DNA from 4 places in the Variovorax sp. V116 genome. Region 2 is predicted to be linked to each of the others. Evidence: predicted binding sites of a transcription regulator. Region 2 holds the regulator's gene; each other region holds the start of a gene.
What was found. Region 2 encodes sigma-54, which starts transcription at its own class of promoters, with help from an activator protein. Its sites were predicted from a motif close to TGGCANGNAANCTGCTTT; they were not measured.

Region 1 (7,397 bases), 1.1 Mb from region 2:
CGGCATCTCGAAGCGGAACACCTCGGCCGTCTTGTAGAAGCTGCGCCCGCCGGTCCACGGCAGGCCCTTGGCCATGAAGGCCGGCAGCACATGGAGCCGCTCCATGATCTCCAGGCTGCGGCGCGAGATGCAGGCCGCGCGGCTGCCCACGCACACCGTGTCGTCGGCCTCGAGCACCACGCTGCGCACGCCGTGGTTCGCGAGCCCCAGCGCCAGCGCCATGCCGACCGGCCCGCCGCCCGCGATCACCACCGGATGGCGGCCGGGCTCCATGCCGTCGTGCCCGAGCGCCGGCGTGCGCGCCGGGTAGCGCGTGTAGTGAAAGGCGCCGACGGAAGGCGGCAGTTCGGTGGCGCTGGCCGGCGGCGGCACCGGGCCGCTGGCGGCATCGGCGGCCCGTGCGCCGGGCGGCGGCGCGGTGGCCGGAGCGGTGGGGTTCGTCATCATGCAGCGGGATTGTCCCGATGCGCGGCGCTGGCCATTGTCATAACTTCGTACGAAGTAATTACCCTGCCCTACCTGCTCCCCCCATGAGACGCTGGCGCATCCAGCCCGCGGCGGACACCATGCTGTCCGCCGCCCTCGCCGGCGACGTGCTCGCGGGCATCGGCACGCCGCACCTGGCGGCCAGCTGCCTTGCGGCCATGCACCGCGTGATGCCCGTCACCTTCTGCACCGTGTTCGCGGTCGACGCCACCGGCCGCATCGAGGCGGTGTCGGCCGCCAGCAGCTACGGCACCACGGCCGAACGCACGGCCGAGCGCTACGTGGCGCAGCGCTTCGACCTGCTCGATCCCAACATGACCTGGCTGGCGGCGCGCAAGCTGCCCCGGCGCGCGCAGCTCTGGCTGGGCCACCAGCGCGCCGACGAGGTGGCCGACCCGGCCTACCGCGCGGCCTGCTACGGCGACGTGGGCATCCGCGAGCGCGCGTCGGTGCTGCGCCTGACGCCCACCGGCCAGCGCGTGGCCGTGAGCTTCTACCGGAGCCTCGCGCAGCCCGAATTCGGCGCCGCCGACTTCGCGGCCATCGAGCGCCACGCCACGCTCCTGGCCGACGCCACGCTGGCCCATGGCCGCAGCGCCATGGCCGCCCGCGAAGCGGTGGCGCCCACGCTCGCCTCGCGCCTTCTCACCCTGAGCCTGCGCGAGCGCGAAGTCATCGGCCACCTGATGGCCGGCCGCACAGCCAAGGAAGCGGCGCGCGAAATCGGCATCGAACTGACGACGGTGCGCACCCACCAGTACCGGGCGTTCCGGCGGCTGGGGATACGCAGCCAGAAGGAGCTGCTGCGCGCCGCGCCGCGCTAGTCAGCCTTCGGCGCCGTCGTCGTCCTGCGGGTTCGCCAGCGACACCGGCGCCACCTTCGCCCGCCCCGCCGCCGACACGATTTCCTGGTCGATCGCGCCGAACAGCGAGCGGCCATCGAGCCCCTTCATCTCGATGCGGATGGTGTCGCCGAACTTCATGAATTCGGTCACGGGCTCGCCGCCCTGGATGGTTTCGATGCAGCGCTTCTCGGCAATGCACGAATAGCCCTTGGGCCAGTCCATCTGGCCGTTCTTTTCCACGCCCTTGTTGCTCACGGTGCCGCTGCCGACGATGCTGCCGGCGCGCACGTTGCGCGTCTTGGCGATGTGGGCGATGAGCTGGCCGAAATGGAAGGTCATCTCGGGCCCGGCGTCGCACATGCCGACCTTGCGGCCGTTCCAGCTGCTTTGCAGCGTGAGGTGCACGCGGCCGTGCTGCCAAGCTTCGCCGATCTCGTCGAGCGTCACGGCCACGGGGCTGAAGGCGGTGGCCGGCTTGCTCTGGAAGAAGCCGAAGCCCTTGGCCAGCTCGGCAGGGATCAGGTTGCGCAAGCTCACGTCGTTGGCCAGCATCACCAGGCGGATGCCGTCGAGCGCCTGGTCGGGCGTGGCGCCCATCTTCACGTCGCCGGTGATCACCGCGATCTCGGCCTCGAAGTCGATGCCCATGGCTTCGCTGGGCACGACCACGTCGTCGACCGGGCCGAGGAAGTCGTCGCTGCCGCCCTGGTACATCAGCGGGTCGGTGTAGAAGCTCTCTGGCACCTCGGCATTGCGCGCCTTGCGCACCAGCTCGACGTGGTTCAGGTAGGCCGAACCGTCGGCCCACTGGTAGGCGCGCGGCAGCGGCGCCATGCACTGGGCGGGGTCGAACGGGAAGGAATGGCGTGCGCGGCCGGTGTTGACCGCGTCGTACAGGTCCTGCAGCTGCGGGCTCATGAAGCCCCAGTCGTCCAGCACCTGCTGCAGCCGGCTGGCGATGCCAGTGGCGTAGTGGGCGAGCGTGAGGTCGCGCGAGACGACGACGAGCTGGCCGTCGCGCGAGCCGTCCTTCAGGGTGGCGAGTTTCATGATGGCAAATGCGTGATGAAGGACACGGCGCGAACACGAGAGCCGGCGCCGCGCCCACTAAACTGGTTGAACGGGCGGCAGTGTACCGAGGTGCTCCCGGTGAACCTCGGCGCCGGCGCCCACTCCACCACCTCATGCCGACGCTTGTCGCCTCCCAGCTGCCGTCCTCCGCCGCCCCGCCCGCACGCCCGTCATGGCGCGCGCTGGCCGGGCTGACGCTGGCGGTGGCGCTGGCCCACGTGCTGTTGCTGGACCTGGCTCCCACGGCCATCGGGCCCGACCCCTCGCCGCTCGCGAACAAGTTCATCACCCGCACCATCGTGATTGCACCGCCGGCCGCGGAAAAGCCGGCCGCGCCGGCCGCCGCAGCGCCAGTGGCCGAGGCCAAGCCGCCGCCGCCCGCAAAGCCGCGCCGGCCGCGCGAGCCGTCCAGGCCCCGGCCGGTGGCGCCACCATCCGAGCCAGTGCCGCAGCCGGCGCCGGCGCCGGAACCCCAGGTTTCGGAACAGCCCCCGCCGCAAACGCCAGACCTCACGGCGCAGAACGCTATTGATTCAGGAGCGACACCTCCCGACCAGGCAGCCAGCGCCCCGGCAGGCGCCGTGCTGGGCGGGGCGGGCAGCACGGCCAACGCCGGCGTCGGAAACGGCGCGCCCGGCGAGGCTGCGGGCGCCGCCAGCGCCGCGGCAGGCAATGTCGTCGGGCCCGAGGCGCTGCGCATCCCCGGTTCGGTGAAGCTCGCCTTCGCGGTCACGGGCCAGCAGGGCGCCTCGCCGATGCAGGGCGTTTTCGGCGACCTGGTCTGGCTGCAGGACGGCAGCAGCTACGACGCCCGGCTGTCGCTCAAATTCCTGTTCCGGACCATCCGCAGCCAGCACAGCACCGGCCGGATCGGCCCCACCGGCATCGAGCCGGCGCGCTTTTCGGAGAGCCGCAAGGGCGAGGTCGCCTCGCACTTCCTGCGCGACCAGGGCCAGATCATGTTCAGCAACAACGCGCCCAGCGTGCCCCTGCTGCCCGGCGCGCAGGACCGGCTCAGCGTGGTGATGCAGTTGGGCGGCATGCTGGCGGGCGATCCGGGCCGGTATCCGGCCGGCAGCCGCATTTCCATCCAGACCGCCGGGCCGCGCGACGCGGGCGTCTGGGTGTTCAACATCGAGGGCGAGGAGCAGATGAGCGTGCCGGCGGGCGACTACGCCGTGCGCAAGCTCACGCGCAGCCCCCGGCGCGAGTTCGACGACAAGATCGAAATCTGGCTCGCGCCGGCGCTGGGGTACCTACCCGTGCGGATGAAACAGACACAGCCCAACGGCGACTTCGCCGACATGCAGTTGCGTGAATCCCTTCCCGCGGGGCCGTCCAGCTGATAGTACAAATGAGGTAAAGAAACACCGTTGTGACCGCAATGCGACAACCCTTCTTGAAACTGGCGCGTTGATTGCTATCTAAACCCCATGAACGCCATCGACATCCTCACAGGCCCCGCAATGAACATGCTCTATGACTCGGAGTCCTTCGTCGTCGTGCACGTGCAGCCGAACGAAAGCGACGCCCCGGACCAGCCCAATGTCCCGGTGCTGGAACGCCACGGCTTCGAGATCGTCGACAAGCGCTCGGGCAAGGAGGTCTACCTCGACGGTTCCTGGGCCGAACTGTTCCAGCAGCAGATCGCCGCCTGGCAGCTCAACACGCCCACGCAGGAAGAGGTGGAAGACACGCTCGAGGGCTATGCCGAGCTGGCGCACACGCCGGTGCTGGTGCACTGAAAACCCGGGTTCCCCGCCCGCCCGAACAAGAAAGCGCCCGAGCGGCGCTTTTTTTGCGTCTTTTCAGCGCCTGCCGCTCATTTCCGTTGGTAAATCCATCGGTACATCGGCCCCACGAGCAGCAGCACCGCCACCAGCCGGCAGACCTGGAACGCCGTCACCACCGGCACGCCCAGCTGCAGCACCTTGGCGGTGATCGACATCTCGGCAATGCCGCCCGGCGAAGTGCCCAGGATCATGGTGGCGGGGTGCAGCCCCGTCGCCCAGGCCAGCAGCCAGGCGGCCCCCGCGCACAGCACCAGCATGCCGACGGTGCCCAGCGCCACCGATCCCAGCCAGCGCGGCGCCGTGTGCAGGAATTCGCGGCTGAAGCGCACGCCCAGGCTGACCGCAATCACGAGCTGCGCGGTGTTCGACATCCAGCCGGGCACGGCCGACAGCGGCTGGCCGGCGATGGTGAAACCCATCGCCACCAGCAGCGGCCCCATGAACCAGGGATTGGTGCGGCCCAGCGCCCGCATCGCAAGTCCGCCGGCGGCGGTGGCCAGGGCGAGCAGCAGGAGCCCGCCCGCATTCACTTCGCGCACCGTGGACGGATTGACTTCGAGCCCGTGCAGGCCGCTCCACTGCATTGCGAACGGAATGGCGATGGTCACCACCACCAGCCGCAGGCTGTGCGCCGCGGCCACGAGGTCGGTGCGCGCACCGGCCGATTCGGCCAGCAGCGTCATCTCGGAGGCGCCGCCGATGGCGCCAGCGAAGTAAGTCGTGGCTCTCATGGAACTGGCCGGCACATGCGGCATTCGCCGGGCGTGCAGCCCATGCAGCCAGCGCCCGAACCCCCAGCCGAGCAGCAGGGCCCAGGCGATGGCCAGCGCAATGGCCCACCAAACGCCGGCCACCAGCGCCACCACCTGCGGCGTGAAATAAAGGCCCAGCACCGTGCCGATGGTCCATTGCCCGGCATTGCGCAGCGGCGTGAAGCTGGCCGTGGGCGCACCGGCAATCGACGCCAGCGACACCGCCAGCAGCGGGCCGATCATCCACGGCAGTGGGGTGTGCAGGGCGAGGCAGATTTCGGCCGCGGCGAGCGCGAGCAACAGCGTGGCCAGCACGCGAACCAGAAAGCGGAGAGACACGGGCAGGAAGGGAAGAAGCGGAATTGGATGGCACTGCGTGCGAGCGCCAGCGCATAGTATGGCGCGATGCGATGCCAACCCTTTTCCGCACGGGCTTCCCGATTGCTGCTGCCCCTGTTCGCTGCCATGGCCCTTGCGGGTTGCACCGCATTTCAGGACGGCCCCGATGCGCCGGTGGCGCGGCGCGCGGCGGCGCTGCTGCCGGTGGACGCGCTGATCCTGGGCGAGCAGCACGACGCCCCCGAGCACCATGCGATCGAGCGCGAAACCGTCCAGGCGCTGGCCAGCCGGGGCCAGCTGGCCGCACTGCTGCTCGAAATGGCCGAGGAAGGCCACAGCACCCTTCGCCTCGACGCCGCGGCCACCGATGCGCAGGTGCGCGACGCGCTGGCCTGGAACGACAAAGCCTGGGCCTGGCAGAGCTACGGTCCCGTGGTGATGGCCGCGGTGCGCGCCAGCGTGCCCGTCATCGGCGCCAACCTGCCGCGTTCGCGCATGAAGAACGCCATGGCCGACGTCTCGCTCGACGTGCAGCTCAACGGCGAGGCCTACACCGCGCAGCAGGACGCCGTGCGCGAAGGCCACTGCAAGCTGCTGCCCGAGCCGCAGATCGTGCCGATGACGCGCATCCAGGTCGGGCGCGACCGCGCCATGGCGCAGGCCATCGTCAAGGCCCGCCAGCCGGGCAAGACGGTGCTGCTGGTCAGCGGCGCGGGCCATGCCACCAAGGTGCTGGGCGTGCCGCAGCACCTGCCGACCGACGTGTCGGTCAAGTCCGTGCGGCTGCAGGCCGGCGAATCACCGGACGAGGAGCAGGACAAGGAAGCCTACGACGCCGTCTGGCGCACGGCGTCGCTGCCGCCGAAGGACTATTGCGCGGACATGCGCGCTCGATAACCGCGGCCTTCGCCCTGAAGGCCGCGCCGGCTCAGGCGAACTTCCTGATCGAATCCGCGAGCGTGTTGACCAGCGTGTCGATGTGCTGCTTCTCCACGATGTAGGGCGGCGCAATCACCAGCACGTCGCCCGCGGGCCGCACCAGCGCGCCCTTGTGGAAGCAGTCCAGGAAGATGTCGTAGGCGCGCTTGCCCGGCGCGCCCGCGATGGGCGCGAGCTCCACCGCGGCGGCCAGGCCGAGGCTGCGGATGCTGACCACGTTCGGCAGGCCCTTGAAGGCGCTGTGGAAGGCATCGCCCAGCACCTTGCCCATTTCGCCGGCGCGCGCGAACAGGTTTTCTTCCTTGAACAGGTCGAGCGTGGCAATGGCGGCGGCGCAGGCCACCGGATGGCCCGAGTAGGTGTAGCCATGGAAGAACTCGACCACGTGCTCTGGCGCGTCGGTCTTCATCATCGCGTCGTAGAGCTTGTCGCGGCAGATCACGCCGCCCAGCGGAATCACGCCGTTGGTCACGCACTTGGCAAAGTTCAGCATGTCGGGCACCACGCCGAAATAGTCCGACGCGAAGTTGGTGCCCATGCGGCCGAAGCCGGTGATGACCTCGTCGAAGATCAAGAGGATGCCGTGCTTGTCGCAGATCTCGCGCAGGCGCTTCAGGTAGCCCTTGGGCGGCAGGTACCAGCCGGCCGAACCGGCCACCGGCTCGACGATGATCGCGGCGATGTTGCTCGGATCGTGCAGCGGCAGGATGCGCGTTTCGAGTTCGACCAGCGGGTCTTCGGCCCACACCGGCTCCTCGTTGTGGATGTAGGCATGGTTCACCGGATCGTGGATGAAGCGCATGTGGTCCACGCGCGGCAAAAAGGCCGCGCCGAACACCTTGCGGTTGCCCGGGATGCCCCCCACCGACATGCCGCCGAAGCCCACGCCGTGGTAGCCCTTCTCGCGGCCGATGAACACGTTGCGGTGGCCTTCGCCGCGCGCGCGGTGGTAGGCCAGCGCCACCTTCATCGAGGTGTCGGCCGCCTCGGAGCCCGAATTGCAGAACAGCACCTTGTTGAGGTCGCCGGGCGCCAGCGAGGCGATCATCTCGGCCGCCTTGAAGGCCTTGTCGTTGCTGACCTGGAAGGCGGTGGCGTAGTCCAGCGTGTCGAGCTGCTTCTTGATCGCCTCGTTGATGGGCTTGCGGTTGTGGCCCGCGCCCACGCACCAG
Region 2 (7,397 bases):
TCGACGCGCCGGCGGGCAAGGTCGAGGTGATCGAGTTCTTCTCGTACAACTGCCCGCACTGCAACGACTTCGAGCCGCAGCTGGAAGCCTGGCTCAAGACGGTGCCCAAGGAAGTGGCGTTCCGCCGCGTGCCCGTGCCCTTCGTGGGCAACGACGTCGAGGCCAAGCAGCGCCTGTACTACGCGCTCGAAGCCATGGGCAAGGTCGACGAATTCCAGCCCAAGGTCTTCGACGCCATCCACAAGCAGCGCCAGAACGTGAACGGCGACGCCAACATCATTGCCTGGGCCGGGGCCAACGGCCTGGACGGCGCCAAGTTCAAGGAAGTCTTCACCTCCTTCGGCGTGGCCAGCAAGGCCAAGCGCGCCGCGCAGCTGACCGACGCCTACAAGGTGGCCGGCGTGCCGGCGCTGGCCGTGAACGGGCGCTGGTACGTGGACGGCGAACTGGCCGGCAACATGACCAAGGCGCTGCAGGTCACCAACTACCTGATCGGCGAAGCGAAAAAGGGCTAACCCCCAGGCTGCGCGGCACTTCGTGTCCGCTGCGCCCACCCCTTGCAGGGGCGGCACCTGCGGCCCGGCGAAGCCGGTTCCGCGGTGTCTCCCGATGGGGACACCGGCCCGCTTCGGCGGGCCTTTTTCATCGGCGTTGGTGGCTGGTGCTGATCCGCCGCATACAATGGTTCAGAGCAAGTTTCGTGCCTCTATGACATTGCCCTCCTATCCCCACACCACCCCCTTCGTTCGCCGAATCCGCCGCCTGGCCGCCGGCGCGCTGCTGCTGGCCGGCCTGGCCTCGGGCGCGCTGGCCGAGACCGCCGACCGCAGCAAGCCGATGAACATCGAATCCGATGCGATGCGCTACGACGACCTCAAGCAGACGAGCGTGTTCACGGGCAACGTGCTGGTCACCAAGGGCACGATCATCATCCGCGGCGCGCGCATCGACGTGCGCCAGGACGCCGAGGGCTACCAGTACGGCGTGGTCACGGCGGCGCCCGGCAAAAGGGCCTACTACAAGCAGAAGCGCAATGCGCCCGACGAGTGGATCGAGGGCGAATCCGAGGTCATCGAATACGACAGCCGCGCCGACAACGTCAAGTTCATCCGCAATGCCGTCATGCGCCGGCTGATCGGCGCCACGCCCAACGACGAGAGCACCGGCGCGCTCATCGTCTACGACCAGAGCAACGACACCTACACGGTCAACGGTTCCACCGTGCCGCCCAACACGGGCGTGAACGCACCCCCAGGCGGACGCGTGCGGACCATCCTCACGCCCAAGAGCGCCACCGCGCCGGCGCCCGGGGCCTCGGCGCCCGCCGGCGGACGGGCCGCGCCGGCGGCGGCCGCGCCCCAGCCGGCACCCGGTGCCGGCCTGCGCTCGAGCACCACGCTGGGCGGCGACGGGGAAAGGCGCAAGTGATCGAAGCCGCTGGAACCCAGAACGCCGACGGCACGCCGGGCAGCCGCCTGGTGGTGCGCGGCCTGCAGAAGAGCTACGGCAGCCGCAAGGTCGTGCGGGATGTCTCGCTCGACGTGCAAAAGGGCGAAGTCGTCGGGCTGCTCGGCCCCAACGGCGCCGGCAAGACCACTTCGTTCTACATGATCGTGGGGCTGGTGCGGGCCGATGCGGGCGAGATCACCATCGACGGCGAGCCCATCGCCCACATGCCGATCCACCGGCGCGCGCGCATGGGCCTGAGCTACCTGCCGCAGGAAGCCTCCATCTTCCGCAAGCTCACGGTCGAGGAAAACGTGCGCGCCGTGCTCGAGCTCCAGCGCGAGCCCGACGCCAGCGGCAAGCCCGCGCCACTGACCAAGCAGCGCATCGAGGAGCGCCTCTCCGGCCTGCTGGCCGACCTGCGGGTGGACCATCTTCGCGATTCGCCCGCGCTCGCGCTCTCGGGCGGCGAACGGCGCCGGGTCGAGATCGCCCGCGCGCTGGCCACGCAGCCGCGCTTCATCCTGCTGGACGAGCCCTTTGCCGGCATCGACCCGATCGCGGTGATCGAGATCCAGCGGATCATCAGCTTCCTGAAGGAGCGCGGCATCGGCGTGCTCATCACCGACCACAACGTGCGTGAGACGCTGGGCATCTGCGATCACGCGTTCATCATCAGCGACGGGCATGTGCTGGCACAAGGCACACCCTCGGAGATCGTCGACAACGCCGAAGTACGCAGGGTGTACCTCGGCGAGCACTTCCGGATGTAAGGGAGGAGTCGGTCTCCATGAAGCAAGGGCTGTCCCTTCGCGTTTCGCAGCACCTGGCGCTCACGCCCCAGCTGCAGCAGTCGATCCGGCTGCTGCAGCTGTCCACGCTCGAACTGAGCCAGGAAGTGGAGCAGATGCTGGACGAGAACCCGTTCCTCGAACGCACCGCGGAAGAAGCCGCGCGCGAGGAATTCGGGCTCGACGCCATCGACACGCCGGTGCCGCGCGACGAGGCCGGTGAAGCCGCCGAGGGCGAATTCAGCTCGGCCCCGGCCAGCAGCACGACCAGCACTTCGAGCGAAACCGCCTCCACGGCCGAGTCCGAGGTTCCTGCCGCCGACGCCACCGAGCGCGAGCCCGACTGGGAAGGCGACGGCACCGTCGACATGGCGCCGGACGACAGCGAATGGGGCAGCGATGCCCCCGCGCGCCAGAACAACCTGGGCGACGACGAGCGTGCCGACGCCACTGAGCTCGCGCGCAGCCAGGAGTCGCTGCAGTCCTTCCTGCACCGGCAGGCGCTGAGCCTGCGGCTGAACGAGAACGACAGCGCCGCGCTGCGCTTCCTGATCGAATCGCTCAACGACGACGGCTACCTGGAGGATTCGCTGCCGGCGCTGGCCTCGGGCCTCGCGGGCGACGACAACGACCAGTTCGACGAGCTGGTGCACCACTTCCAGGTGGCGCTCGGCCTGCTGCAGAGCCTGGAGCCGGCCGGCGTCGGCGCGCGCGACCTGGGCGAATGCCTTTGCATCCAGCTGCGCGCGCTCGCCAGCGAAAGCGAGACCGAGGAACAGGCGCTGGTGCGCAAGACCGCCATCGCGATCTGCAAGCAGCCGATGGAGCTGCTCGCGCGGCGCGACTTCAAGCGCCTGGCCACGCTCACGCGCACCAACGAAGAGCTGGTGCGCTCGGCGCTGCAGGTCATCTCGCGCCTGGAGCCCAAGCCGGGCCGCCGTTTTGTCGATGTCGAGCGCAACATCGTGATTCCCGACGTGATCGTCACCAAGATCGGCCGCGGCACCAATGCCAAGTTCCGCGTCATGCTCAACCCCGAGGTGATGCCGCGGCTGCGCGTGCACGACATCTATGCCGGCGCGCTCAAGTCGCACAAGGGCGAGGGCAGCCAGGCGCTGTCGCAGCGGCTGCAGGAGGCACGCTGGTTCATCAAGAACATCCAGCAGCGCTTCGACACCATCCTGCGCGTGAGCAACGCCATCGTCGAGCGGCAGAAGAGCTTCTTCGTGCACGGCGAGCTCGCGATGCGACCACTGGTGCTGCGCGAGATTGCCGACGAACTCGGCCTGCACGAATCGACCATCTCGCGCGTGACCACGGCCAAGTACATGTCCACGCCTTTCGGCACGGTCGAGCTCAAGTACTTCTTCGGCTCGGCGCTCGGCACCGAGACCGGCGGCAATGCATCGAGCACCGCGGTGCGCGCGCTGATCAAGCAGTTCGTGAGCTCCGAGAGCATCAAGAAGCCGCTGTCCGACAGCCAGATCTCCGAGATGCTCAAGGAGCAGGGCATCGAGTGCGCGCGCCGCACCGTGGCCAAGTACCGCGAGGCCCTGCGCATCGCGCCCGCCAACCTCCGCAAGGCGCTGTAGAAAGCCGCCGATGGCCCGTCGCCTGCTGTCGCGCTGTGGGCAATGGGTCTTCGCCATGGCGGCGGTGCTGCTGTTCGCCGGCTGCGCCACCCTGCCCGACGAGGCGCCGCGCCCGGCCACCCGGGCCATGGCCGCCTCGGCCGACACCGCGCTCGGCAAGATCGCGCAGGCCTCGCAGCCCGACCCCGACCTGAGCGGCTTCCGCCTGATGCCGGGCGGCGACTTTGCCTTCGACACCCGCATCCAGCTCGCGCGGCGCGCCCAGCGCACGCTCGACGTGCAGTACTACCAGATCGAGAACGACGAGACCGGCCGCTACCTGCTGCGCACGCTGCGCGACGCGGCCCGGCGCGGCGTGCGCGTGCGGCTCCTGATGGACGATCTCTACACTTCGGGCGAGGACGAGCTGCTGCTCGGCCTGGCCGCCACGCCGAATGTCGAGCTGCGCCTGTTCAATCCCTTTCCGGCCGGGCGCGGCAGCCTGCTCAGGCGCTTCACCGCCTCGCTGTTCGACTTCAGCCGCGTCAACCGGCGCATGCACAACAAGCTCTTCATCGCCGATGGCGCGATGGCGGTGGCGGGCGGGCGCAACATCGGCAACCAGTATTTCAGGCGCACGGCGGGCGAGAATTTTCTCGATCTCGACACCTTCGTCGCCGGCGCGCTGATTCCGCGCCTGGGCGCGCTGTTCGACCAGTACTGGAACAGCGTCTATGTGCGGCCGGTCCGGTCGGTGGTGGCCAGCACACTGACACGTGACGAGCTGCAGAAGCGCTTCGACACCGCCACCGGCCCGGACACCACGCCGCCGCCGCCCCGGCCCGCGCCCAACGACCTGCTCGGCTACAGCCCGATCGCCGAAGACCTGGATGCCGGCAAGCTCGACCTGATCTGGACGCTGGCCGAGGCGTATGCCGATTCGCCCGAGCGCGTGATCGGCAAGACCGCCTCGTACGGCGGCGTGCCGCTGCTCGACGTCGACAGCGTGCGCTACAACGTGGTCGAGCAGATGCGCCGCGCGCGCTCCGAGGTGACCATCGTCTCGCCCTACCTGATTCCGGGCAAGGCGGGGCTCGAAGTGATGCGCGAAATCCGCCGGCGCAACGTGAAGATCAGCATCGTCACCAATTCCTTCGCCGCCACCGACGAGCCGCTGGTCCACACGGCCTACCGCCGCTACCGGCCCGAGATGCTCGAGCTCGGCGCCGAGCTCTACGAACTGAGCACCACGCGCACGCGGCGCAGCGTGCGCCTCGGCCTGTTCGGCACTTCGGTGGGGCGGCTGCATGCCAAGTCGGCGGTGATCGACCGGCAGGTTCTTTTCGTCGGCTCGATGAATTTCGACCCGCGCTCCGAAACGCACAACACCGAGATCGGCCTGTTCATCCGCAGCCCCGAGATGGCGCAGCAGACGCTCAAGCTCATCGAGGTGCTGAAGCAGCAGGGCGCCTACCGGCTGCGCTTTGCGAAGGACAGCGGCAATGCGCGCATCGAGTGGATCAGCGAGGAGGAGGCCGGCCGGACCACCGTGCTGAACGAGGAGCCCGACTCCGATTTCTGGGGCCGCACCATGCTCGAGATGCTGGCGCCGCTGACGCCCGAGAGCCTGCTGTAGCCCGCGCGGCTCAGCTGCTGCTGCGCACGCCCGACAGCAGCTTGAGGCCCAGCAGCACCATCACGCCGCCGGCCGCGCGGTCGATCCAGGCCTTGTAGCGCAGATAGGCCGAGCGCGGCGCCGCCGACGACAGCGCCAGCGCGACGACCGCATACCAGCTGGTCTCGATGCAGAAGATCACCGCCGGCACCGCCAGCGCCAGCGCCAGCGGCACCTCGCGCGGCAGGAAGGCCGCGAAGATGCTGGCGTAGACCACCGCCGTCTTCGGGTTGCTGACCTGCGTGCCCATGCCGAGGAGAAACGCGCGCCGCGCATTGCTGCCCGTGCCTGCGGCCGCGCGTTCGTCCTGCGCGGCGGACAGCGGCTCGCGCGCACCGCGCCAGATGCGGATGCCCAGGTACACAAGATAGGCGCCGCCGAGCAGCTTCACCGCCAGGTAGAGCGCCGGCACCGCGAGGAACGCCGCCTGCAGCCCGACCAGCGCCGCAATCGCGAACACCACGCCGCCCGCGCCCATGCCCAGTGCCGCGGCCAGGCCGTCGCGGCGCGACGACGACACGGCGGTGCGCGCCACCATGACGAAGCTCGGTCCGGGGCTCATGGCCCCGACGATCATTGCGCCCGCGATGCCCAGCAACGGAACCGTGATGCCGCTCATGGTTGCCTCCTTCTTCTTCTTCTATTGCTGCACGTTGACCGCTTCGACCTGCACCAGCAGCTTCACCTTGTTCTCGAAGCCGAAGTTCAGGCCCCAGGTGATGCCCCAGTCGCTGCGCTGCACCGTCGTCTCGAAGTCGCCGCCGCAGACCTGGCGGTTGATGAGCGGGTTCAGGTAGCAGTTGAAGCGCACGGCCCTGAGCGTGACGGGCCTGGTCTGCCCCATCAGCGTGAGCGTGCCCGGCACGTCGGCCACCTTGTCGCCGTTGAACTCGATGCGGTCCGCCACGAAGCGCCCGGTCGGGAATTCGGCCACGTTGAAGAAGTCCTTGCTTTGCACGTGGCGGTTGAGCAGGTCGACGCCGGTGTTGATGGAGCTGATGTCCATCGTGATGTCGACCTTGCCGCTGCTGCCGCTGCCGTCGATCTGCACCGAGCCGTCCTTGGTGCTGAAGCGGCCGCGGTTGGTGGTGGTGCCGTAGTGCCCCATCTCGTACATCACGAAGGTGTGGGTGGGGTCGATCACGTAGCTGGCGTTCTTCACCGGGCCGCCCGCGGGCTTGGCGGCGACGGGCGGCGCGGTGTATTCCTGTGCCAGGGCAGGGGTGGCAAGGGCCGCCGCGGCTGAGAGCGCGGCAGCGAGGAGGAGCTTCTTCATGGCAATGGGCGTGCGTGGCGTGAGAACGAAATAAAGGAATTCAGAGCGGACCGAAGCCCGCGAGCGTGAACTTGAAGCGAACCAGCACCTCGTTGCCGACCACCGAGGTGTCGGTCCACTCGCCGTCGCCCACCTTGTAGTCGAGCCGCTGGATCGTAAAGCTTCCGCTGGCCACCGCGTGGCCGTTGGCCGGCGCAATGCTCACCGGCACCGTGATCGGGCGCGAGATGTTCTTGATGGTGAGCTTGCCCGCGATCTCGAAGCGGCCGTCGCCCAGCGCCTTGATCGCGCTCGACTGGAAGCTGGCCTGCGGAAAATGCGCCGTGTCGAACCACGGCGGCTTGGGCAGTTCGGCGTCGCTCATCGGAACGCCCAGCGACGCGCTGCCCGTGTCGATCTGCAATGCGACCGTGCCGCCTTCGGGCTTGCGCGGGTCGAAGGCCACCTGCGCATCGAACTTCTTGAACGTGCCCTCCACCGGCACGCCCATCTGCTTGCTCACGAAGGCGATCTGGCTCTTGTCCGCCACCAGCCGGGTGGCCGTGGCGGGCTCGGCGAGCGCGGGCGCGAGAGGGGCGAACGCCAGGGCGGCCGCAAGACAGAGACGGGAGGTGCGCTTCATCCGGCGGATTCCTTGC
Region 3 (7,397 bases), 220 kb from region 2:
CATCGCCAGGCGGTAGCCCGTTTGATAGGCGGCGGCGAGCGCGGCCTGCTTGCGCGTTTCGGCCGACTCGATGCGGAAGGCGTCCAGCGCGATGTCCTGCGTGGCCGAGCCGAAGGCCACCAGCAGCGCGCACCAGATCAGCGGCGCGAGGCCCTGGCGCGGATCGTTGAGCGCCATGCCGACCAGCCCCGCGACCACCATCCCCTGCGCCAGCAGCAGCCAGCCGCGCCGGCGCCCGAGCAGCGTGGTCAGCGGCGGCAGCGGCAGCCGGTCGACCAGCGGCGCCCAGACCCACTTGAAGCCATAGGCCAGGCCCACCCAGCTCAGGTAGCCGATGGTGGTGCGGTCGATGCCCGCCTCGCGCAGCCGAAAGCTCAGCGTGCCCAGCACCAGCAGCAGCGGCAGGCCGGCGGAAAAGCCCAGCGCCAGCATGCGCAGCGTGGCGGGCTCGAGGTAGACCTTCAGCGCATCGCGCCAGGGCGGGGAAGGGGCGGTGGAGGTTTCGGCGGGCTGGGCAGACATGAACTCCGGATTGTCCATGAGCGCGCGCCGCCTGCCGAGCCGTCTTTTTGTCGGCAATTGTTCCTATGATCCGCGCATGTGCACACGATGCGAGCTTCTTGTTGTTTCTTCCGCGGCTTCTTCGGCGCCGCGCGCCTCGGCCTGGCAGCCGCGGCGGGCCTTCCTGCTGGCGGCCGGCGCCGCGCTGGCCGGACCGGCCCTGGCGCAGGTGAACGTGGGCAATGCCTCGGTGGCGCGCAACCTGGTGCCGGCCGACCGGATCGAGGCCGCCGGCGTGCAGCAGTACGGCCAACTGCTGGAGCAGGCGCGCGCCAAGCGTGCGCTCGCGGGCGACGGCAATGCGCAGCTGCAGCGGCTGCGCACCATCGCGAACCGGCTGATTCCTTTTGCCACGCCGTGGAACGCGCGCGCGCGTGAATGGAAGTGGGAGGTCAACCTGATCGGCAGCAAGCAGATCAACGCCTTCTGCATGCCCGGCGGCAAGATCGCCTTCTTCACCGGCATCCTCGAACAGCTCAAGCTCAGCGACGACGAGGTCGCCATGGTGATGGGGCATGAGATGGCCCACGCGCTGCGCGAGCACGCGCGTGCCCGCATGGCCAAGAGCGCGGGCACCGGTGCGGCGCTTTCCATCGGCGCGCAGCTGCTGGGCCTGGGCCAGATGGGCGATCTGGCGGCGCGCGCCGGCACGCAGCTGCTGACCCTCAAGTTCAGCCGCAGCGACGAGACCGAGGCCGATCTCGTCGGGCTCGAGCTTGCAGCGCGCGCGGGCTACGACCCGCAGGCCTCGGTGTCGCTCTGGAAGAAGATGGCCGCGGCATCGAAGAACCAGGGCGGTCTCAGCTTTCTGTCGACCCACCCGAGCGGGCCGGACCGGATCCAGAAGCTCGAGGCCAACCTGCCGAAGGTCGAGGGGCTTTACAAGGAAGCCAGGCGCAGCTGAGGTCTTGCTCCCTCTCCCTCCGGGAGAGGGCGGGGGTGAGGGCGGCGGCCTTCATATGTGAGCCGCGCTTCATCGGCGGCACGGAGCCCTCACCCCAACCCTCTCCCGGAGGGAGAGGGAGCAAAACCCTGAACAGGATCTTTTGAAGGACGGCCTTCGGTCGCCTGGCACATTGCTTGCATCTCGACTTGTACACAAGTTTGGATGCCTGATGATGGTGCATGAAGAAAACGGATCGGCTGCCGCAGCGTGGATTGCCCGCTTTCCCCGGCCCGTGCCCGGCGCGGACGCGGGCCCTCTGGCCGGCCTGCGCTTCGCCGTCAAGGACAACATCGACGTGGCCGGCGTGCCCACCACGGCCGCCTGCCCGGCCTTCGATCGCCGGCCGGCTGAGCACTCGGCCGTGGTGCGGAAGCTGCTCGATGCCGGTGCATCGCTGCTCGGAAAGACCAACCTCGACCAGTTCGCCTGCGGCCTGAACGGCACGCGCTCTCCATACGGCGAAGTGCCCAATGCCTTCGACACGCGCTATGTCTCGGGCGGTTCCAGCTCCGGGTCGGCCTATGTGGTGGCCGCCGGCGAGGTCGATTTCGCGCTCGGCACCGACACCGCCGGCTCGGGCCGCGTGCCCGCCGGGCTCAACAACATCGTCGGGCTCAAGCCCTCGCGCGGCCTCTTGAGCGCCTTCGGCGTGGTGCCCGCCGCCCAGAGCGCGGACTGCGTGTCGATCTTTGCGCGCAGCGTCGGCCTGGCCGTCGACGTGCTTCTTGCAGCCGCCGGGCCTGACGCGCGCGACCCTTACTCGCGGGCGCTTGCGCTGCGCAGCCATCCGTTTCCGCCGGCCTTCCGTTTCGGCGTGCCCGACACGCTTCGCTTCTTCGGCGATGCCGCGGCCGAGCAAGCCTTTCGCGATGCGCAGCTGCGGCTCGCCGCCCTCGGCGGCACGGCCGTGGAAATTCCCTTTGCGCCGCTGGCCGAGGCCGCCGCGCTGCTCTACGAGAGCGCGCTCGTGGCCGAGCGCTATGCGGCGGTGCGCGGGTTCTTCGATGCGCACGGCTCCCAGGTGATCGAGCCGGTGCGCGGCATCCTCGAAAGCGGCCGCGGCTACAGCGCCGCCGACGTGTTCGAAGCGCAGACCCGGCTGCGTGCCATCGCGCAGCAGGTCGAGCCGATGTGGCGCGGCATCGACCTGCTGCTGGTGCCGACCGCGCCCACGCACTACACGCGCGAACAGATGCGCGCCGACCCCGTGGTGCTCAACCGCAACCTCGGCGCGTACACCAACTTCGTCAACCTGCTGGACTACGCCGCCATCTCGGTGCCGAGCGCGCTGCGCGCCGACGGCCTGCCCTTCGGCATCACGCTGATCGGCCCGTGCGGCAGCGATCTGGCGCTGGCCGAGCTGGGCCAGCGCTATCACCACGCCACCGGCCTGCCGCAGGGCGCCACGGGCTTGCCGCTGCCCGAGCCGCGCCCCCTTCCGGGTCTGGGCGCTTCGCCAGTGCAGGCCATGCCCATCGCCGTCGTCGGCGCGCATCTCTCGGGCATGCCGCTCAACGGCCAGCTCACCGAGCGCGGCGCCACGCTGCTGCGCGCCACCACCACCTCGCCGCGCTACCGCCTGCATGCCTTGCCGGGCACCGTGCCGCCCAAGCCGGGGCTGCAGCGCAGCACGGCCGGCGGAGCAGCCATCGCGCTCGAAGTGTGGTCCGTTCCCGTGGCCGAGGTCGGCAGCTTTCTCGCGCTGATCCCGCCCCCGCTGGGTCTGGGCAGCGTCGAGCTCGCCGACGGCAGCTGGGTGCACGGCTTCATCTGCGAAGGCCATGCGCTCGCAGGCGCCGAAGACGTGAGCCACCACGGCGGCTGGCGTGCCTACATCGCGAGCCGCGCCGCGGCCTCTTCCCCAACCATTCCAACCTGACCGATCGAGGAGTCTTCATGCGCATCCCTGAGAAATCGCCCGCGGCCGCCGCGTCGCGCCGCCAGCTGCTGCAGGCCGGCGCCGCGGGGCTGGCCGTGCTGGCCGCACCCGCCATCGTGCGCGCGCAGGCCGCGCCCAAGATCCGCATCGGCTTCTGGCCCGTGGCCGCGGGCCTGCCTTTCTTTGCCGCGGTCGATCGCGGCTATTTCAAGGAAGCCGGCCTGGAGGTGGAGCCGCTCAAGTTCGCGGGCGCGCAGCAGGTCATGGAAGGCATGCTCGCGGGCCGCTGCGACGGCAGCGCCAACGGCACGGGCTCGGCCAACCTCGCCATCGGCGAGATCGCGCAGCCGGGGCTGTTCAAGATCTTCTGCACCAACCCGAGCAACGCCAGGTTCGTGCTCGACGAATTCATCGTCGCCAAGGACAGCCCGATCAAGACCATGGCCGAGCTGGCCGGCAAGAAGATCGCATCCGGCCCCGGCATCCAGAACGTGACGCTGTGCAAGACCATGCTCGAGCGCGCGGGCGCCAAGGGCGCCACGGTGAGCGAGCTGCCCATCGGCCAGCATGTGGCGGCGCTCGTGGCGGGCCAGGTCGATGCCTGCTACACGCTCGAGCCCACCGGCACCGTGGGCCGCATGAACGGCACCACGCGCGTCATCGAGGCCGGCGTGGTCGCCAAATACATCCTCGGCGATCCAATGGCGCCCTGGCACGGCGGCGCAGCCAGCCTCACCAGCGAATTCATCAAGAAGAACCCCGACGCGGCAAGGAAGTACATCGCCGCCTATGCGCGCGGCGTGGAGCTGGTGCGCAGCAAGCCCGACGATGCGCGCCAGCACATGAAGGGCTACACCGCCATCGAAGGCAGCCTCACGGCCGAAGTGCCGCTCGCCTCGTACATGCTCTACAACGAGTTCAAGCCGAGCGACGTCGCGTACTTCCAGAAGTTCTACGACCTGTTCACCGAAAAAGGCATCTTCGAGAAGAAGGTGCCGGTGGACGGCCTGCTCTACAAGGCCTGACCATGGCCGACGCAAGCACGACCACGGCCACGCCGTGGACACCGCCGGCCGACGGCACCGCCGCCTCGGCACCGAAGCCGCCGCTGCGCGACCGGCTGCTGCCCTTCATCGGCCCCGTGGCGCTGTTCATCGTGTGGGACCTGGCGGTGCGCCTGGGCTTCATCAAGCCGATCCTTCTGCCCACGCCCGCCGACACCGTGGCGGCGCTCATCACGGGGCTCGCGGGCGGGCCGCTGCTCACCGACTTCGCGATGACCGTGTGGCGCACGCTGCAGGCCTTCGCGATTGCGGCGGTGGTCGGCGTGCCGCTGGGCGTGCTGCTCGGCAGCAACGAAAAGGCCTACCGCAGCGTCGAGTTCCTGATCGACTTCTTCCGCTCCACGCCTTCGTCCGCGCTGATCCCGCTGTTCCTGCTGATCTTCGGCGTGTCGGACGTCAACAAGGTGGCGATCGCGGCTTTCGGCGCGCTGCTGATCGTGGTGTTCAACAGCGCCTACGGCGTGATCAACGCGCGCAAGCAGCGCGTGATGGCGGCGCGCGTCATGGGCGCTTCGCGCTGGCAGATCTTCAAGGACGTGCTGGTGTGGGAAAGCCTGCAGCCCAGCTTCGTGGGCCTGCGCTCGGCGGTGTCGATGGCGCTGGTGATCGTCATCGTGGCCGAGATGTTCATCGGCTCCGACACGGGCCTCGGCCACCGGATCATCGATGCGCAGCAGGTGCTCAACGTGAAGAGCATGTATGCGGCCATTCTGGCGGCGGGTGCGCTGGGCTATGCGCTCAACATCCTCTTCCTCATCGCCGAGCGTCGCATCGTGCACTGGAGCGGAAGATGAAAGCCACGCCCGACATCGTCGTCAACGGCCCGGTGTACGCCGACGTGCCCAGGCCGGTCTTCAAGCCCGGCCCGGCCGGCACGCACATCACCATCCGCGGCCTGACCAAGTACTTTGCGGGCTGGCCGCTGTACGAAAACTTCGACCTCGACATTCCCAAGCACCGGATCGTCTCGGTGTTCGGGCCCAACGGCTGCGGCAAGTCCACGCTCATCAACATGATCGCGGGCCTGATCCCGATCGATGCGGGCGAGATCCTGTTCGACGGCAAGCAGCGCAAGGACACCAAGATCGGCTACGTGTTCCAGAACTACCGCGAGGCGATGTTCCCGTGGATGCGCACCATCGACAACATCGCTTACCCGCTGAAGCTCGAAGGCCGCAGCAAGGCCGAGGTCGACCGCCGCATGGAAGAGCTGGTGGCGTCCTTCGACGTGAAGTTCGACCTGAAGCGCTTTCCGTACGAGCTCTCGGGTGGGCAGCAGCAGACCGCATCGATCATGCGCGCGCTCGCGCCCAAGCCCGAGGTGCTGTTTCTGGACGAGCCCTTTTCGGCGCTCGACTTCGAGATGACGCTCTTCATCCGCGAGAAGCTGCAGGAGGTGTTCATGCAGACCGGCACCACCATGCTCCTGGTGTCGCACGACCTCGAGGAGGCCGTGTACCTGGCCGACGAGGTGCTGCTGCTGACCAAGCGGCCCACCCGGGTGGCCGAGATCCTGCGCTACGGCGATGCGCGGCCGCGCACGGTCGAGACCCTGAGCACCGAGAGCTTCGTCGCAACCAAGAAGCTCAGCCTCGACATCTTCCAGCGCGAGGTCCGCCGGTGACGCCCGAGATCAACATCCCCGAGGTGCTCGCCGAAGTGACGGACGTGTTCGCGCGCTATGAGCAGGCGCTCATGGCCAACCAGCCCGCGGTGCTCGACGAGCTGTTCTGGAACAGCCCGCACACGCTGCGCTACGGCTTCTCGGAGAACCACTACGGCCATGCCGGCATCAGCGCCTTTCGCGCATCGCTGCCGGTGCAGAGCCCGCCGCGCGAACTGCTGCGCACCGTCATCACCACCTACGGCCGCGACTTCGCCACGGCCAACTGCGAGTTCCGGCGCGAAGGCGCCACCGCTGTCGGCCGGCAGAGCCAGACCTGGCTGCGCACGGCCGACGGCTGGCGCGTGGTCGCCGCCCACGTGAGCCTCCTGGGCTGAGCGCGGGGCCATTTTTTGCACTCCCTTCAACCTCTGGAAAGAACGCCATGACAAGCCAAATCAATCGCCGCGATTCCCTCAAGTCCCTGGCTGCGCTCGGCGCCGCCGGCACCCTCGGAGGCTGGAGTGCGCTCGCCGGCGCGCAGGCCAAGCCGCTGACCGTCGGCGTGATCTACGTCGGCGCGCGCGACGACTACGGCTACAACCAGGCGCACGCCATGGCGGCCGCCGAAATCAAGAAGCTGCCCGGCATCAAGGTGGTGGAAGAAGAGAACGTGCCCGAGACCACGGCCGTGCAGAAGACCATGGCCGGCATGATCTCGCAGGACGGCGCCAAGCTGCTGTTCCCCACTTCGTTCGGCTACTTCGATCCGCACATTCTGGCCGTGGCGCCCAAGAATCCCGACGTGCGCTTCTCGCATTGCGGCGGCCTCTGGACCGAAGGCAAGCACCCGAAGAACGCGGGCAGCTTCTTCGGCTACATCGACGAGTGCCAGTTCCTGAACGGCGTGATCGCTGCGCACATGACCAAGAGCAACAAGATCGCCTTCGTTGCCGCCAAGCCGATTCCGCAGGTGCTGCGCAACATCAACGCCTTCACGCTGGGTGCGCGCTCGGTCAAGCCGAACATCACCTGCAGCGTGATCTTCACCGGCGACTGGTCGATGGCCGTGAAGGAAGCCGAGGCCACCAACAGCCTGGCCGACCAGGGCTGCGATGTCTTCACCATGCACGTGGACGGCCCCAAGGTGGTGGTGGAAACGGCGGCCAAGCGCGGCAAGATGGTCTGCGGCTACCACGCGAGCCAGGCCAAGCTCGCGCCCAACGCGTACCTCACCGGCGCCGAATGGAACTGGCTCACGGCCTACAAGACCGCCATCGAGGCCGCGCAGGCCGGCAAGCCGCATCCCAACTTCCTGCGCGGCGGGCTGAAGGAAGGCTACGT
Region 4 (7,397 bases), 110 kb from region 2:
ACGGAAGAGGGCGAGTAGCAGCGCGTTTCGCTGGCGTCGGGCCAGCGCACCTGGAAGTGCATCACGGGCATGCGAGCGCCTCCTGCGGCGGCTGGATGAAGGCATCGCGGCCGAAGTCCCACAGCAGGGCCTCGTCGCCGCCGGCCTGCAGCCGCACCTGCCGCGTCGCATCGACCTCGCCGACCACCGCGCAGGCGATGTCGCGCGCGGCGAAGCGGCCTAGCACCGGCGCAACCTGCGAAGGCGCCACGCTGAGCACGAATCCGTAGCTCGGAAAAGAAGAAAGCCAGCGCAGCAGCGGTACGCCGCCGGGCCTGGGCAGTGCATCGAGGTCGATGCGCGCGCCGACGCCCGAGCACTCCAGCAGCATCATCGCGGTGCCGACCGCGCCGGCCATGCTGATGTCCTTGGCGGCGCGGCACAGGCCCTCTTCCGCAATGGAGGGCAGCAGTTCGAGGTCCGCGCGCAGCCGCGCGGCCGGCGCCGTGGTCGACGCGTTCCAGTAGGGAAAGGGCTCCTCGTAGGCGCCGCGCAGGTCGGCCGCCATCACCAGCAGGTCACCGGGCCTGGCGTCGAAGCTCGTGAGCAGCTTGCGTGCGTGGCCGAGGATCGCGACTGCGAGCTGCGGCCGTTCGCTGCGGTTGTTGCTGTGGCCGCCCACCACCGGCACGCCGTAGCGCACCGAGGCTTCCGCCATGCCGCGCAGCACCTCGTCGGCCGGGTGCATGCCGGTGCTCCACAGCGCATCGACCACGGCCGTGGGGCGGCCGCCCATCGCATAGATGTCGCTCACGTTGACCATCACGCCGCAGTAGCCCGCGAACCACGGCATGCGCACGATGAAGTCTTCCACCATGCCTTCGATCGCGAACAGCAGGTAGCCGCCATGGCCGTCGGGGAGGGCCGCACAGTCGTCGCCGATGGGCACGGCCTGCGCGAGCGCGGCATGGCCGCCGGGCAGCGACCGGCCGAGCGCCGACACCACGTCGCTGATGTCGCGCTTGTGGGCGAAGCCGCGCGTGGCGCGCAGCGCTTCGGCGATGGCGTGGACATCGGTCATGACAGCCCCTTCGCGCGCGTGACGAAGCCGCTCACCGGGTCGTGGCAGGGCGGGTAGAAGGCGAGCCCGGCCTGCATGCGCGCATGCGGACGGCCATGGATGGCGCTCTCGTCGAGCAGCTGCCAGCCGAGCTTCTGGAACAGCGGCACGTTCTGCATCTGCACCTGCGCGAAGAACGCATCGCAGCCCAGCGCGTTGGCGCGCGACACCGCGAGCCGTATCAGCGTGGCGCCCAGGTGGCCCTGGCTGCGGAACGCGGGATGCACCGCGAGGCGCGAGCCCCACCATTCGCCCGGCGCCTCGCCGCGGTGGATGCGCACCGTGCCCACCACCTGCTCGGGCATGCCGCCGTTGCACGACATGGCGACCAGCAGCCGCGCATGGCCGTCGGTGGCGTCGCGGTCGTCGCGCGCGAAGATGCCCTGCTCGATGCAGAACACCGCGCGGCGCAGCGCCATGGCTTCGTCGCGCTCCCACTGCTGCGCCGCTTCGCGCACCAGATATTCGACCGGCGCGTAGTGCGGGTCGAGTTCGCTGAGGTCGTCGATGCACAGCATGGTCAGCTTTCGTAGACTGAAAGCGAGGAGCACGCGCCGCACTTGCCGCAGCCCGCCTTGATGTCGGCCGAGCGCAGGCCCGCGGCGACCACGCGCTCGCCCAGCGGGGCCAGCAGCGACTTCATGAATTCGGGCGACGGTGCGGGATGGTCCTCGAGCGGCGTGCCGCTGATCGGCACGAAGGGCACGACGAAGGGGTACACGCCGCGTGCGAGCAGCTGGTCGCAGGTGTCCAGGATGGCCTCGCGCGTGTCGCCCAGCCCGGCCAGGATGTAGGTGCTGACCTGGCCGCGCCCGAACACGCGCACGGCCGCCTCGAAGGCGCTCATGTAGCGCGAGACCGGCACGCTGGCCTTGCCCGGCATGATGCGTTCGCGCACCTCGGGCGTGACCACCTCCAGGTGCATGCCCAGCGTGTCGATGCCCGCGGCCTTCATGCGGTGGAACCACTGGTCGTCGTCGGGCGGCTCGCACTGGCCCTGGATCGGAATGTCGACCGTGGCCTTGATCGCGAAGGCGCTCTCGCAGAGGATGGCCGCGCCGCGGTCGGTGGCGTTGGGCGTGCCGGTGGTCATCACCATGTGCTTGACGCCATCGAGCAGCACGGCCGCGCGCGCCACTTCGGCCAGCTGTTCGGGCGTCTTGCGCGCGACGGTGCGGCCGGCCGCGAGCGACTGGCCGATCGCGCAGAACTTGCAGCTCTTTTTGCGGCTCTCGTAGCGGATGCAGCTCTGCAGCACCGTGGTGGCGAGCACGTCGCTGCCGTGCAGCGTGGCAATGTGCGAATAGGGCACGCCGTCGAAGGTCTGCATCGCATAGAAGCGCGGCTGCTTCGGAAAGCTGATGCTCGCAATGGGAATGCTGCCGCGCATCACGCGGCTCACGCCCCGCGCATCGGGCGCCTCGGCCGTGAACGGCGAATGCCAGGCGCTCGAAGTGTGGACCGGCACCATGATCGTGTGGCCGTCCACCGTCACGGCCTTGTGGTCCGACGGGCCCGCACCGCCGCGGCGGCTTGCCACGCCGGCCGAAGGATCAACCAGCCGCAACCCGAAGGACTGGAGCTCGGTCATCAGCTGCCGGCTGTCCGGCGGGGTCGTCGTGGTGATGGTGGTCATGGTCGGGGCTCCGTTGAGCGAGGGGTTGCGTGGGATGCATCGGCACGGTGGTCTGCGCCGGCCGGTCGTTGATGGCGAGCGACAGCAGCTCGGGCCGCGCGTAGTGGCCGACCGAATCCATCATTCGCTTGCGCTTGGCGATCAGCGCCATGTCGAGGTCTGCAATCACCATGCCTTCGCCCTCGGTGAGCGGCGGCGCAAGGTGCTTGCCTTCGGGCGAGACGATGGCGGTGTGGCAGCCGCCGCGCAGCGCCTTCTGCAGGCTGGCGTCGGGCGTCACGCTGCGGATCTGTTCGTCAGTGAGCCAGCCGGTGGCGTTGACCACGAAGCAGCCCGACTCCAGTGCGTGGTGGCGGATCGTCACTTCCATCTGCTCCGCGAAGATCGGGCCCACCAGCGAGCCCGGGAACTGCGCGCAGTGGATCTCCTCGTGCTGCGCCATCAGGGCGTAGCGCGCGAGCGGGTTGTAGTGCTCCCAGCAGGCGAGCGCGCCAACGCGGCCGACGGCGGTGTCGACCACCTTGAGGCCGGCGCCGTCCCCCTGGCCCCACACCATGCGCTCGTGGTACGTCGGCGTGATCTTGCGGCGCTTGAGCGCCAGCGTGCCGTCGGCATCGAACACCAGCTGCGTGTTGTAGAGGCTGCCGTGGTCGCGCTCGTTCACGCCCAGCACCACGACCATGCCGTGATGCCGCGCACGCTCGGCCACGGCCTGCGTGACCGGCCCGGGCACGACCACAGCGCGCTCCGCCAGCGCGAGGTGCGGCGCACCCTGCAGCACCGGCGGCAGCACGAAGCTGAAGTAGGGGTAGTAGGGCACGAAGGTCTCGGGGAATACAGCCAGCTGCGCGCCCTTGGTCGCGGCCTCGTCGATGGCGCCGCACACCCGCTCGAGCGTGCCGTCGGGCCGGTCGAAGTCGGGCGCGATCTGGATCGCCGCGGCACGCACGATGCGGGGTGAAGAGCTCATGGGCACCCCCTGTTCGCAGCGGCAAGCGAAGCGAAGCCAATTCGTGGAACACCGCAGAACCGGCTTTGCCGGGCTGCTGGTGTTGCCCCCGGCGAGGGGGTTGGCGAAGCGACACGAAGTGCGCGAAGACTGGGGGTGGACATGTTTACAGCGTCCAGGTGTCGAGGATCACGGCGCCGGCCTTCTTGTGCAGCAGCACGAGGTCCAGCACGTCGAGCGGGTTGATCGGCGTGATGCCCTCGATCAGCGCGCCCTCGCCGTGGCCGTACAGCGCCTGCAGCGCGAAGCGGCACGCATACACCTTGCCGCCTTCCTCCATGAACTTGCTGATCTGCTTGTTGAAGTTCTGGTGGCCCGGAAAGGCCTCGTCGCCCAGCGTCGGAAAGCCGCGCTGCACGCCCAGCGTCACGCCGGGGCCGTACAGCAGCACCGAGGTCTCGTAGCCCTTGCGCCTGAGGCGCGTGGCCTGCAGCAGGTTCACGAAGCCGATCGAGCCCTCGAAGGCCACGGTGTGGAAGGTGACGAGCGCCTTCTCGCCGGGCTCGGCCTTGACGTCTTCGAACACCTTCTCTTCGTAGTCGACGAGGAACTCGCCTTTCTCGTTGCGGGGGCGGGTGACTTTGGGCATGGGGTACTCCGGTTGAAGAAAAAGGGGATGAACGCAGGTCTTGCGCGCCTTTCTCTTTGCAGGCGATGTGCCAGCGCCCGGCGCGGCGCGTGCGATCAATGCGCGATCAATTCGCCGGGATGCGGCCTCCGCGCCCGAAAACTTTTTTCGGCCGCACGAAACCCCCTCGGCCAAGGCGGCCGGCGCGGCCCCGCCTGCACCGGGAAGACGCATCCGCCATGCGATCAATGCACCCGATCAACGGGGTTGATCGCACCTGATCGAGGCGTGCGGCCCCTCTGGAGCGGGCGCGATTCCTGCGTGCCTGATCGGTGACCCGATGCAATCAATGGATGCAATCAACTTTGCCGATGACCACGATCACCGCCCACTGGCGCAAGCAGCTGCGCAACACCGCCAAGCCGGCCTACCTGCTGCTGGCGGAATTGATTGCCGACGACATCAAGACCGGCCGCCTCGCCGTGCGCGACCGGCTGCCCACCCTGCGCGAGCTCGCGGCCGAGCTGGAGCTCAACTACACGACGGTGGCACGCGGCTATGCCGAGGCACGCAAGCGCGGCCTGATCGATTCGCGCGCCGGCACCGGCACCTTCATCCGCTCGGGCAGCCCGAGCCTGCGGCTGCGCGGCGGCAGCGGCGCCGAGATGACGATGAACATGCCGCCCGAGCCCGACAACCCGCACCTGATGGCGCGGCTGCACGACAGCGCGAGCCGCGCCTTCGCCGAGGCCAACCTGCACGACCTGCTGCGCTACCAGGACTTCGGCGGCACCGCGCACGACCGCGAGGCCGCGATGCACTGGCTGCGGCCCTTCGTGCCCGACGCGGGCATCGACCGCATCCTCGTGTGCCCGGGCATCCACGGCGTGCTCACGGCGCTGTTCTCGCAGCTCGCGCGGCCGGGCGAGCTGATCTGCGTGGAGTCGCTCACCTATCCGGGCGTGAAGGCCATCGCGGCGCAGCTGGGCGTGCAGCTGCATGCGCTGCAGCTCGATGACGACGGCCCCATTGCCGATGCCTTCGAGCACGCGTGCAGGACGCTCAAGCCCAAGGCGCTCTATTGCAACCCCACGCTGCTGAACCCGACCGCGGGCACGGTGCCCCGCGCGCGGCGCGAAGCGCTGGCCGACGTGGCGCTGCGCTATGCGGTGCCGATCATCGAGGACGACGCCTACGGCATGCTGCCGCGCCAGACGCCGGCCGCGCTCGCCACGCTGGCGCCCGGGCTCACCTACTACGTGAGCGGGTTCTCCAAATGCTTTGGCGCGGGACTGCGCAGCGCCTACGTGTGCTCGCCCACCGTGGTCCAGTCGCAGCGCCTGGCCGGCGCGATGCGAGCGACCACCGTGATGGCCTCGCCCATCACCAATGCCTTGACCACGCTGTGGGTCGAGGACGGCACCGCCGAGGCCATGCTGCAGGCGGTGCGCAGCGAATCGATGGCGCGGCAGGCGCTGGCCGCGCGGCATCTGGGCGGCAGCGGGCTGCAGGCGCATCCCGAGGGCTTCCATGCCTGGCTGCCGCTCTCGCCGGGCTGGAGCCCGGTGGAGTTCGCCTCCTACCTGCGCACGCAGAACGTCGGCGTGGTGGCGAGCGCTGCCTTCTCCACCGATGGCGATCCGCCCGAGGCGGTGCGCATCTGCCTGGGCGGCCCGATGTCGCGCGAGCAGTGCGACCAGGCGCTGCGGCTCATCGCCGACACGCTCGCGCATCCGCTGCATCCGCACGCCACGCTGCTCGGCGGCTGAGCGCGGTGGCCGTGCTCAGGCGCAGTCGAGCTTCAGTGCCTCGATGCGGCCGCCGAAGCCGAGCTTGCGCATCAGGCCGCCCTCGCGGCTGTTCGCCGGAAAGTCGACCGTGCGGTCCTTGAACATCGCATGCTCGTACACCTTCAGCGTGGCGCGCGGGCCCACGCTGACACTGTCGATGTCGCGCTTGAGCTGCCGCGCGGTGCCGCGATCCATGCTCTGGACCTCGGCCGGTCCCACCAGCGTCAGCATGTCGCCCTGGAAGTTGCGGCCGGTATAGAACTGGGCCCAGCAGCCCGAGGCCAGCGCGGGGTCCTCGATGCGCACGGGCACGAGCAGGATCGTGGGATCGGGCTGGTTGTCCGCGGCCGCGGTGGGGCCGGCCGAGCGCGTGGGGCCGGGCATGTGGGAGCAGGCGCCGAGCGCCATGGCGCCGGCAATCATGAGGTAGCGGAAATTCTTCATTGGTTCATTGGATGAGGATGGTGGTTGCTGCGGTTGGGAAAGCAGGCTCTTCAGGCTAGCGGCCACGGCTGCCCGCCGCGTAGGAGCAAAGCCCAAGCGCCCGTCCCCGCGCCGCGACGGCGGCGTTTGCCGCGCGCAACGCCGGGCGGCAAATCTCCGCGAATGGCTGCGGCCCGGATGCGCCCCTTTCCTACGCCGGCCGGTGCTGCGGATGTCCAGTCTGGCGATTCGCACCCATCCAATTTCTTGTTCATCATCGAAGGAAGCCATGGCCACGAGCAGCATCCTGGGAGGCGAACGCCCGCCGGAGGAACCGAAGGGGGCGGACGTCGACAGCCTGGGCCCCAGCGACACGAGCGACAGCGGAAGCGACGTGCGCACCTCGCGCGAACGCAGCGCCATTCCCGAAGACGCCGCGGAAGGCGCCATTCCCATTTCGCATGAAAGCAGCACCGATGCCGAGGGCACCGGTGAGCGTGCGTCGGCGGACGCTCCGCCGTCGGCGCCCGATGCGGACATCCTGCCGGACCGCACCGAGGACGCGGGCTCGGCCGCCGAGCTTGCCGGCACGGAAGAAGAAATCGACGGCGACAACGACGACGAAGCGGAGGACGCCGGCAACAAGCCCGCTTGAGGCGAGTTCGGTGCGACGCCATGCACGGCCAACTTGACTGCGCGCTCCACGGGCTCCAGCAGCTTGCCTATGCCCGGATCACGCGCGAATTCCACCAGGCCTGGCAGGCGAGGACGGACTGTCCCGCGTCCTGCGAAGCCGCCATCGGCGAGTCGCATCGCCGGGTGCAGCAGTGCGAGCAGGTGCTCGCGCAGCTGCGCCTGCTGATCGACGATCC

Region 1: the regulator sigma-54 is predicted to act here: its motif matches at 3,809-3,826, upstream of ACAM58_RS23785 (DUF3567 domain-containing protein).
Region 3: the regulator sigma-54 is predicted to act here: its motif matches at 1,631-1,648, upstream of atzF (allophanate hydrolase).
Region 4: the regulator sigma-54 is predicted to act here: its motif matches at 4,389-4,406, upstream of ACAM58_RS03465 (MSMEG_0572/Sll0783 family nitrogen starvation response protein).

Annotation. Positions count from the first base shown of each region.
Region 1 is NZ_AP028661.1:4,976,667-4,984,063, forward strand. Features, by position in the region: gene ACAM58_RS23765 (FAD-dependent monooxygenase) at 1-447, opposite strand, end outside; gene ACAM58_RS23770 (LuxR C-terminal-related transcriptional regulator) at 531-1,310, shown strand; gene ACAM58_RS23775 (fumarylacetoacetate hydrolase family protein) at 1,311-2,381, opposite strand; gene ACAM58_RS23780 (DUF3108 domain-containing protein) at 2,516-3,748, shown strand; gene ACAM58_RS23785 (DUF3567 domain-containing protein) at 3,869-4,147, shown strand; gene ACAM58_RS23790 (AbrB family transcriptional regulator) at 4,225-5,286, opposite strand; gene ACAM58_RS23795 (ChaN family lipoprotein) at 5,413-6,183, shown strand; gene ACAM58_RS23800 (aminotransferase class III-fold pyridoxal phosphate-dependent enzyme) at 6,215-7,397, opposite strand, start outside.
Region 2 is NZ_AP028661.1:636,118-643,514, forward strand. Features, by position in the region: gene ACAM58_RS02950 (thiol:disulfide interchange protein DsbA/DsbL) at 1-515, shown strand, start outside; gene lptA (lipopolysaccharide transport periplasmic protein LptA) at 709-1,428, shown strand; gene lptB (LPS export ABC transporter ATP-binding protein) at 1,425-2,219, shown strand; gene ACAM58_RS02965 (RNA polymerase factor sigma-54) at 2,237-3,829, shown strand; gene ACAM58_RS02970 (phospholipase D family protein) at 3,840-5,444, shown strand; gene ACAM58_RS02975 (LysE family translocator) at 5,455-6,102, opposite strand; gene ACAM58_RS02980 (YceI family protein) at 6,124-6,759, opposite strand; gene ACAM58_RS02985 (YceI family protein) at 6,800-7,381, opposite strand; gene ACAM58_RS02990 (cytochrome b) at 7,378-7,397, opposite strand, start outside.
Region 3 is NZ_AP028661.1:414,292-421,688, forward strand. Features, by position in the region: gene ACAM58_RS01955 (AmpG family muropeptide MFS transporter) at 1-522, opposite strand, end outside; gene ACAM58_RS01960 (M48 family metallopeptidase) at 599-1,465, shown strand; gene atzF (allophanate hydrolase) at 1,677-3,386, shown strand; gene ACAM58_RS01970 (ABC transporter substrate-binding protein) at 3,404-4,411, shown strand; gene ACAM58_RS01975 (ABC transporter permease) at 4,414-5,244, shown strand; gene ACAM58_RS01980 (ABC transporter ATP-binding protein) at 5,241-6,074, shown strand; gene hpxZ (oxalurate catabolism protein HpxZ) at 6,071-6,451, shown strand; gene ACAM58_RS01990 (BMP family ABC transporter substrate-binding protein) at 6,499-7,397, shown strand, end outside.
Region 4 is NZ_AP028661.1:750,214-757,610, forward strand. Features, by position in the region: gene ACAM58_RS03440 (MSMEG_0570 family nitrogen starvation response protein) at 1-71, opposite strand, end outside; gene ACAM58_RS03445 (sll0787 family AIR synthase-like protein) at 62-1,060, opposite strand; gene ACAM58_RS03450 (MSMEG_0567/Sll0786 family nitrogen starvation N-acetyltransferase) at 1,057-1,617, opposite strand; gene ACAM58_RS03455 (MSMEG_0568 family radical SAM protein) at 1,620-2,690, opposite strand; gene ACAM58_RS03460 (Nit6803 family nitrilase) at 2,653-3,705, opposite strand; gene ACAM58_RS03465 (MSMEG_0572/Sll0783 family nitrogen starvation response protein) at 3,851-4,333, opposite strand; gene ACAM58_RS03470 (PLP-dependent aminotransferase family protein) at 4,684-6,081, shown strand; gene ACAM58_RS03475 (hypothetical protein) at 6,097-6,546, opposite strand; gene ACAM58_RS03480 (hypothetical protein) at 6,815-7,180, shown strand; gene ACAM58_RS03485 (hypothetical protein) at 7,201-7,397, shown strand, end outside.